DNA from 2 places in the Polaribacter sp. KT 15 genome. Region 1 is predicted to be linked to the other one. Evidence: riboswitches for the same ligand, from Rfam matches in the RefSeq annotation. Region 1 holds a riboswitch; the other holds the start of a gene.
What was found. A riboswitch is a leader RNA that binds a small molecule or an ion and turns the genes downstream of it on or off. The one in region 1 is predicted to bind thiamine pyrophosphate.

Region 1 (5,053 bases):
CGAATTTTTCGCCAATTTCAGTTAAGCTTGTAGCAACTTCATTACCAATACCGTAATACATTTTTAAAACTTTAGCTTCTTTAGATGTTAAAGTGTTTAAAGCTCGATCGATTTCAATTTTTAAAGACTGGTTCATTAAATCTTTGTCTGGTTTCGGAGATTCATCAGACTGCAAAACATTGTATAAATTAGAATCTTCTCCGTCTTTAAAAGGCGCATCCATAGATAAAGATTTACCAGAATTTCTAATAGATTGTTCTACTTCTGTTTCTGTCATGTCTAAACTTTGCGCAATCTCTTTATTTGTTGGCATTCGTTGTTCATTTTGCTCTAGTCTAGCATAAATTTTGTTAATTTTACTAATGCTACCAATTTTATTTAATGGCAACCTTACAATTCTAGATTGTTCTGCTAAAGCTTGCATTATAGATTGACGAATCCACCAAACAGCATAAGAAATAAATTTAAAACCTCTTGTTTCATCAAAACGTTTTGCAGCTTTTACCAAACCTAAATTACCTTCGTTTATTAAGTCTGATAGTTTTAAACCTTGCCCTTGATATTGCTTAGCTACAGATACTACAAACCTTAAATTAGCCTTCACCAATTTATCTAACGCAATTGAATCTCCTGTTTTAATTTTTAGAGCCAATTCTACTTCTTCATCTGCAGTTATTAAACCTATTTTACTTATTTCTTGAAAATATTTTTCTAAAGATTTTGCGTCTCTGTTGGTTACTTGCTTTACAATTTTAAGTTGTCTCATAAATTTTTAGTTTATTTTTTTGAATGAAGTGAGCTACTCTTTTAATTAGATTTGTTCTTTAAAAGAGAAAAAAAGAAAAGGGATAAGATGTCTAGAAAACTTGTGGGTAAAACTTCTTGGTAAAAACACTGTAGAAAAGCGTAGTTTTTATGCTAAAAAAATTGAAGTTTAAAAGTTTTTTCATAGAATTTCAATATACAGAAAAACGAGCGATTTTCAAAGAAAAAGGCTCGTTTTGTGATTTTATTAACCAAAATTGATTAAAAAAGTATGTTTTTTTAGAATTTTAGCGTTACACCAACTAAGAAGTTTCTAGTTGCTTGAGGGTAAAAACCGGCATAATCTAAAGTAGTTGTTTTATTTGGATCTGACCAGGTGTCATCAAAAGTACCATAGTAACCTCTGTCTACATATTCTCTATCAAAAATATTGTTTATTAAAGCAGTAAATACAATTGATTTAAAAATTTTAGTAGGTTTTACTTCGTACACAAAGTTTAAATCTGAAGTAAAATAACTGTCTATAATATCACTATTAGAAACTTTGCTACCTAAGTTACTCATATATTGTTTGCCAACATATTTAGATAAGAAAGAAATTTGTAGGTTTTCTAATGGTTTGTAGATAAACATATTTCCAACAACTACGTCCGGAGAAAATGAAATGTCTGTATTTCCTAAATTTTGTAAAGTACCGTCTATTTTGGCAACAAAGTTTTTATTCTTATTAGAACTAAAAGCTGCATTTGGTTTAATTGAGAAATATTCATTTAAATAAATATCTGCATCTATTTCTAAACCTAATCTATAACTGTCTCCAGAAGTAGCTCTAATAGGTGCACCTACGTCATCTAAAGCACCAGTTAATACTAACTGGTTTTTATAATTCATGTAGTACACATTTGTATTTAATTTTACATATTCACTTTTTAATCTCCAACCAAATTCTAAATCATTTAAAGTTTCGTGTGTGTTTACACCACCTTCAAAATCATTTCTATTTGGCTCTCTATTAGCTACAGCAAAAGAAGTATATAAACTATTATTAGGATTTACTTTATATGTTAGTCCTACTTTAGGATTAAAGAAATCAAAATTTGCATCTACTGCAATGTTTTCTAAATCAGAAGTAATACCATTTGTTTGGTAGTTAACAAAACGACCTTGTAAATCTAAGTAACCAGAAAGATCTTCTGAAATTTTAAAGTTTGCTTTAGCAAAAACAGAAAAGTCGGTTTTTTTAGCATCAGAAAAATAATACTGATCTCTAATATTTGTGTTTGGTGCTAAATCTTCTCCCCAAATCACTTCTCCGAAATGATCTCCGGTATAATTTGAATAAGAAACACCAGAAATTACATTTAAAGATTCATTTTTGTAATTAGCATTAAAGTTAGCAACATAAAAGTCATTTTGTAACCAACGTCTTACAATAACATCTGAACCATCAACAATTAAATTATTAAAATCTACTGCATCTTCTTCTACTTTATATTGTTCGAAGTAACCAGAACCTTTTGTGTAGTTTAATGCTAAATTTGTAGACCAATTATCGTTTAATTGCTCATTCCAGTGCAATTGATAATGGTTTTGCTCGTAATTATCAACCTCATTATCATAAGTGTAATAATTGTATCTTCTATCAGAATTTCTTAAATTTTCTGCTTCGCTATCACTTAAAAAGTTATCTGTAATATAATCTTCGATACCTTGAGCGTCATTTTCTAATCTTACTTTAGGCGTACCGTACCAAGCTTGGTAGGTTTTTTCTTTCCCTCCGAAAGTAATTGCTTTTATTAAGGTATTATCATCAATATAACTTCCTTGTAAAAAGTAAGATTTTAGGTCTGATGATGCTCTGTCGATATATCCATCAGAAGAAATATTAGACAAACGACCTGCAATTTCTATATGATCGTTAATTTTACCTGTACTAAATTTTACTGTATGTTTTCTTGTGTTAAAAGAGCCAAAAGAGTTTGATATTTCTCCGGATGCTTCTTCTTGAGCAGCATCTGTTAAAATATTTAAACTTGCCCCAAAAGCACCAGAACCATTTGTAGAAGTACCAACACCACGTTGCAATTGTAAGTTTTGAGTTGAAGATGCAAAATCACCTAAATTAACCCAAAAAGTACCGTGGCTTTCTGCATCGTTATAAGGTATACCATTAACGGTTACATTAATTCTTTCTCCGTTAGAACCACGCACGCTCATATATGTGTAACCAACACCTGCACCAGCATCTGATGAAGAAACAACAGAAGGCATGTAGTTTAAAAGAATAGGAATATCTTGACCTAGATTACGTTTTGCAATTTCTTTTTTAGATAAGTTAGAAAATGTAACCGGAGCATCGGTATTTGCTCTTACGGCAGCAACTAAAACTTCGTCTAAAACCATAGAACCTGTTTTAAGTTTTATAAAATACTCTTCGTTTTTAGAAAGTAAAACTCTTTGCGAAATAGTTTTGTAACCAATAAAAGAAACTTCTACTGTATAAGTACCTTTTTTAAGTTGCAAACTAAAATTTCCTTTAAAATTTGTTGATGTTCCTTTTTTAATTTCTTTAATGTAAACAGATGCTCCTGGTAAAGGGTTTTCGTTTTCGTCTATTACAGTTCCAGAAAATTTAAAGGATTGTGCATTTGTAAGTATACTTACTAATAAGAATAAAAAAATTGTAATTTTTTTCATTTTAAATAATATAAAACGAATAAAAAGAGGCAATTATTCTGTGACTATTTTTGAATAATTAGTTTTGGCATTTAGAAGAGTTTGCAACGTAATAGTGTTTTATTTTTTTAAACCTACTGTAGTTAAAACTTCTTAATGACTTTGTTATAAATCCCTAAACAGCATTACCTGTTCTAGGTTCTTTGGGTATGATCTCAGCCTTTTTAAAGCACCCCTTTATGAGAACAATGCAAAATTAAGCTAGAATAGTTTAATGCGGAACTAAAAAGTGATTTATTTTAACTTTTAGTTAAGTTTTTCAACAACCATTACCGATAAGTAAAATTTTATATGAGTTAATGTGTATAAAAAATCAGCACTAAATTTGTATAAAATATCAATCAATCATGAAATATAATCCATCAAACAACCTTTATAAAATAACAGTTAATTTATTTTTTGTTTTTCTCTTCACTTTATCTGCTTATTCTCAGGAAGGTGAATCTAAAAAAGAAACCGGTTTAGATAAATTTGTAGAATATTTTACATTTTATCCGAATAAAGATAAAGTAGCTAAAGATTCTACCTTGTATTTATCAAAAATAATTACAGCACCAATTGTTAGTTATTCGCCAGAAACTAGTTTAGGGTTTGGTGTTGGTGCAAAATATTTGTTTAAATTTAAAGGAAGTGGAGATGAAACAAGAACGTCTAATATGCCTGTTTCTATGTTGTACACTTTAAATAATCAATTTTTTATTTATTCAGGATTCGAGATTTTTACAAATCAAGAAGAATGGGTGATTTCTGGTAATTTGAGTTTTCAAAATTATCCAAAATATTACTACGGAATTGGTACAGATACACCAGAATCTAATGAAGAAATTTATGATACTTATCAATTTTTAATTGAACCAATTTTGCTAAAAAGAGCGTTTACAAGATATTTATTTTTAGGTGGTGGAGTTAGATACAACAAAGTTTATAAAACTAAAGTTGAAGAAAATGGTTTGTTAGATGCAACTAGACCAACAGGTTATGATGGTTCTACTTCTACAGGTGTTGAGTTGGCAGTTTTGTATGATAGTAGAGATAATATTTTAAATGCATCTAAAGGTTGGTATTTCGAGTTAACTAGAGGTTTTTACAACACATCTATGGGCGGAACGCATGATTTTGATTTAACACGTTTCGATTTACGTCATTATTTTAAAGTTTCAGCATCTAACAATGATGTAATTGCTGTACAAGCAGTTGGTCATTTTGCGAACGGAAATGTGCCATTATCTGAGTTGGCATTATTAGGAAACGAACAAATAATGCGTGGTTATTTAGAAGGAAGATTTATTGAAGAAAATTTATTAGCAGCACAAATTGAATATAGAAAAACGTTTAAAGATAGTAGATTTGGTTTGGTAGGTTTTATTGGTGCAGGAGATGTGTTTAACAAAACTACTGATTTAAATATTGGCGATCTAAAGTTAAATTATGGTGTAGGGCTTCGTTTTATGTTAGATAAAAAAGAGAAATTAAATATAAGATTTGATTATGGTGCTGGTAACGAAACAGATGGTAATTTTTACGTAAATATTGCTGAAGCTTATTAAACAGT
Region 2 (5,053 bases), 850 kb from region 1:
TTCAAATTAAAATTAGATAAATAATCTGCTCCGATTTCTAAAACATCTCTTCGCTTTTGCTCTTGAAAATGAATTCCTTTCAAATTAAATTCGTGAATCAATTCATGATAATAATGTAAAACTATCTTAGAATGAAAAGCTGTATCTATTTGGCTTAAGTATTGTAAATATTCTTCTTTCGATTTATTGGGTTTTCTTAAATGATAATACTCTAGCCCTTCTTTAAACAAAGTATCTAAAATTTCTATTTCATTAGAAATATCATTTTCTGGCGCAATAAGTATTATCATAAGTAGTAAAAATTATCTAAAAAACACCTTTTAATATTTCAATAGTAATCAATCTATATTAAAAAAAAGCTCAACTACGTCTCCCCCAAGACGTAGAAGCGCTTTTATGGCAAAAGTATATTATAAATATACTTCTGAACCTTTATCTTTAAATTCTTTAGATTTTTCTTCCATTCCTTTTGCAAAAACCTCATCACCTTCAACCTTATTTTCTGCTGCAAAATCTCGAACTTCTTGAGAAATTTTCATTGAACAAAATTTAGGACCACACATAGAACAAAAATGTGCAATTTTAGCTCCTTCTGCTGGTAAAGTCTCATCATGATATTCTCTTGCTAATTCTGGATCTAAACCTAAATTAAACTGATCTTCCCATCTAAACTCAAAACGTGCTTTACTTAAAGCGTCGTCTCTGTGTTGTGCACCTGGATGTCCTTTTGCTAAATCCGCAGCGTGTGCTGCTAATTTATAAGTAACCACACCGGTTCTAACATCTTCTTTATTTGGTAAACCTAAATGCTCTTTTGGAGTTACATAACACAACATTGCACAACCAAACCAACCAATCATTGCTGCTCCAATACCAGATGTAATATGGTCATATCCTGGTGCAATATCTGTGGTTAAAGGTCCTAAAGTATAAAAAGGAGCTTCATCACAAGCTTCTAATTGTTTGTCCATATTTGCTTTAATCATATGCATTGGCACGTGACCAGGACCTTCAATAAAACATTGTACTTCGTGCTTTCTTGCTATTTTAGTTAATTCTCCTAAAGTTTCTAATTCTGCAAACTGTGCCTCATCATTTGCATCTGCAATAGAACCTGGTCTTAAACCATCTCCTAAAGAAAAAGCAACATCATACGCTTTCATAATTTCACAAATTTCTTCAAAATGTGTATATAAAAAACTTTCTTTATGATGTGCTAAACACCATTTTGCCATAATAGAACCTCCACGAGATACAATACCGGTAATTCTTTTTGCTGTCATTGGCACATAACGTAAACGCACACCGGCATGAATTGTAAAATAATCTACACCTTGCTCTGCTTGTTCTATTAATGTATCTCTAAAAATCTCCCAAGTTAAATCTTCTGCTACTCCGTTTACTTTTTCTAAAGCTTGATAAATAGGCACTGTACCAACAGGAACCGGTGAGTTTCTAATAATCCATTCTCTAGTTTCATGAATATTTTTTCCGGTAGATAAATCCATAATATTGTCTGCACCCCAACGACAAGCCCAAACCGCCTTTTCTACCTCTTCTTCTATAGAAGAAGTAGTAGCAGAATTACCAATATTAGCATTAATTTTAACCAAGAAATTACGACCTAAAATCATAGGTTCTGCTTCTGGATGATTAATGTTTGATGGAATTACTGCTCTACCTCTTGCCACTTCTTCTCTAACAAATTCTGGCGATATTTTTGCAGGAATACTTGCACCGAAATCTTGACCTGGATGTTGTTTAGACAAACGTGTAATCTCATCTATTTTTTGGTTTTCTCGAATTGCAATGTATTCCATTTCTGGAGTTATTATTCCTTTTTTAGCATAATGTAATTGTGTAACATTCTGCCCTTTTTTTGCTCTTAGTGGTTTTTGTAAATGATTAAAACGTAAATGATCTAAACTTTTATCATTTAAACGTTCGTTACAATATTTAGAAGAAAAAGAATCTAACTGCTCAACATCATTTCTTTCTAAGACCCACTCTTCTCTAATTCTTTCTAAACCATTATGAATATTAATTTCTTTGGTAGGATCTGTATACGGACCCGAAGTATCATACACAGTAACGGGCTCGTTTGCTGTTCTTTTCTTGGTCATAGAATCTACCGTATCACTTAATTCTATTTCGCGCATTGCTACTTTAATTTTTGGATACAGTTTACCTTTTACATATACTTTTTTTGAATTAGGAAAAGGATTTCTAGTGATTCCTTTACTTGGTGCTGTGTCTTTTTTCTTCATTTTTTATAGTTGTAAGTTTTATCCGCCTTGAGTAGATTTTATGATTAAAACTTTATCATTATTATGAAGTAAATTAGAAGACCAATTTTCTTTTTTTATAACATTAGAATTAACGGCAATAGCAATTCCGTTTGTTTTTATTTTCAAAAAACAAATTAATTCTTCTATTGATATTTCTTCAGAAAATTGTTGATTTTCTTGGTTTACATTTATAGTAATCATAAGTATAAATATTACTGTAAACCAAAGAGAGGTAGTTATATAACTAAATCTAGGTAACTTTTTCCTACGTTGGTATTAACCAAATCAGGTTCTAAGGATGTTTCTCAAACTAATTTAATAGCTACTCCTAAAGTTTACAAGACAAATATATCTTTTATTTTTTTAAAATTATATTTTTTTAAAATTATTTTACATCATCTCTAAATGCTGATGGTAAAATGTCTGGTATTAATTTTATTAGTAAGGGTAATAATAATGCACCACCCGGAAGCATAAAAACAGTAAAAGCAGGTATTGCTTTGCAAATATCTAATAACTGCACTTTTATTTTTAACTTCTCTTCTTCTGTTAACGTCGAATGTGTAGATTTTCTTATTAAATGCATTGCCTCTTTACTTTGCAACAGTTCTTGGTGCAATCTAAGTTTGTTTCGATGCAACAACATTTTTATTTCATCTATCGTTTGCATTATATTTTTCTGCGTTTTCGCTCTGCTTTAATCAAATTTAATTCTCTACTTGTTTGTCCTGCTACAGATGTATTTTCTTCTGCTCTTCTAATTAAGTAAGGCATTACATCTCTAACAGGACCAAAAGGAACATATTTAGCAACATTATAACCTAAATCTGCTAGGTTAAAACTAATATGATCGCTCATACCATATAATTGACCAAACCACAAGCGCTTATCATCTTTTTCTATTTTATATTGTTCTGCTAATTTTAAAAGTAAATAAGAACTTTCTTCATTATGCGTACCTGCAAATAAAGCCATTTTTTTATGTTCCATCATATATAAAATAGCAGCATCATAATTTTTATCTGTTGCTTGTTTATCTGCACAAATAGGAGATTCATATCCTTTTTCTTCTGCTCTACTTCTTTCCTTTTCCATGTAAGCACCACGAACTACTTTCATACCAATATGAAAATCTTTTTGATAAGCTCTTTCGTATAAACCTTTTAAATACTCTAAACGATCGTGTCTATACATTTGTAATGTATTAAATACAATTGCTTTTTCTTTATTGTAGTTTTCCATCAATTCTTCAACTAAATCATCTGCTGCATCTTGCATCCAGCTTTCTTCGGCATCTATCAATAAAGGTACATCTTGTTTTACTGCTGCTTTACACACAGTATGAAAACGCTCTTTTACACGAATCCATTCAGATTTTTCTTCTACTGTTAAGGTTTGTTTTTCTGTAATTTTTTGAAAAAGAGCAAATCTACCAAAACCAGAAGGTTTAAAAACCGCAAACGGAATCGATTTCTTTTCTTCACCAAAATTAATAATCTTTAAAATAGTCTTTAAAGTTAAGTCGAAAACCTCTTCTCCTTCTTTACCTTCTACCGAATAATCTAACACAGAAGATACTCCTTTTGTATACAATTTCTCTATGTTTGGTAAACAGTCTTCTTCTGTTACACCACCACAAAAATGATCGAATACTGTAGAACGAATTAAACCCTCTACAGGTAAATGTGCTTTTAAAGCGAAATTTGTTACAGCTGTACCTATTCTAACCATTGGTTGGTTCTGTATCATCTTAAAAAGAAAGTATGCTCTTTCTAATTCTGAGTCTGTTTTTAATGAAAATGCAATTTCAGTATTATCAAAAAATTTCATTCGTTAGATTTTAATTTAGAACAAAGATAGTCTAAGACTGTAAATAATTCAATAATTTCTATTTAATTTGCACATTCAATATTAAAATGATGAAATCTATAAAAGCCGTAAGTTATCCTGTTCATTTTCAAGAAAAAGGATACGAAGAACTATCAAACTTAATTTCTAACAAAAACTACTCTACGCTATTTATTTTAGCGGATGAAAATACTTTTGAATGTTGTTACCCTAAATTTATTCCAAATTTAAAAACAGATATTCGTATTGAAGTTATCGAAATAGAATCTGGTGAAATAAATAAAAACTTAGAAACCTGTGCTGGCGTTTGGAACGCGATTACAGAATTGGGCGGAGATAGAAAAAGTTTGGTAATTACTCTAGGCGGTGGCGTTATTACAGATTTAGGTGGTTTTGTTGCTTCATGTTACAAAAGAGGTATTGATTTTGTTAATATCCCTACAACTTTACTTTCTATGGTAGATGCTTCTGTTGGTGGTAAAACTGGTGTGGATTTAGGTGTTTTAAAAAATCAAATTGGTTTGTTTGCAAACCCAGAAATGGTTATTGTTGATACCAATTATTTGGAAACAGTTACAGAAAGAGAAATAAAATCTGGTACTGCAGAAATTATTAAATATGGTATTACTTATGATAGTAAACTGTTTTATGAAATTAAAAACAACAAAGGCTTAGATATTAAAGACTTAATTTTTAGATCTATAGAAATTAAAAACGAAGTTGTTTTACAAGATCCTAAAGAACAAAACTTACGCAAAATTTTAAATTTTGGTCATACACTAGGGCACGCTATAGAATCTTTTTATTTAGAATCTGAAGACAAAGAAAACTTAACTCATGGCGAAGCTATTGCAATTGGTATGGTTTGCGAAAGTTATATGTCTGAAAAACTTTTAGGTTTTCCTACTGAAAAAGTT

Region 2: it holds a riboswitch for thiamine pyrophosphate, as region 1 does, so the genes downstream of both, thiS (sulfur carrier protein ThiS) here and B5464_RS04680 (TonB-dependent receptor) in region 1, are expected to answer to the same signal.

What each region holds. Positions count from the first base shown of each region.
Region 1 is NZ_LT670850.1:990,911-995,963, reverse strand. It holds gene B5464_RS04685 (RNA polymerase sigma factor RpoD/SigA) at 1-766, opposite strand, end outside; gene B5464_RS04680 (TonB-dependent receptor) at 1,045-3,462, opposite strand; TPP riboswitch at 3,596-3,688, opposite strand; gene B5464_RS04675 (BamA/TamA family outer membrane protein) at 3,849-5,048, shown strand.
Region 2 is NZ_LT670850.1:136,040-141,092, forward strand. It holds gene B5464_RS00700 (thiamine phosphate synthase) at 1-290, opposite strand, end outside; gene thiC (phosphomethylpyrimidine synthase ThiC) at 411-2,267, opposite strand; gene thiS (sulfur carrier protein ThiS) at 2,286-2,489, opposite strand; TPP riboswitch at 2,534-2,628, opposite strand; gene B5464_RS00715 (LETM1 domain-containing protein) at 2,674-2,958, opposite strand; gene B5464_RS00720 (proline dehydrogenase family protein) at 2,958-4,118, opposite strand; gene aroB (3-dehydroquinate synthase) at 4,208-5,053, shown strand, end outside.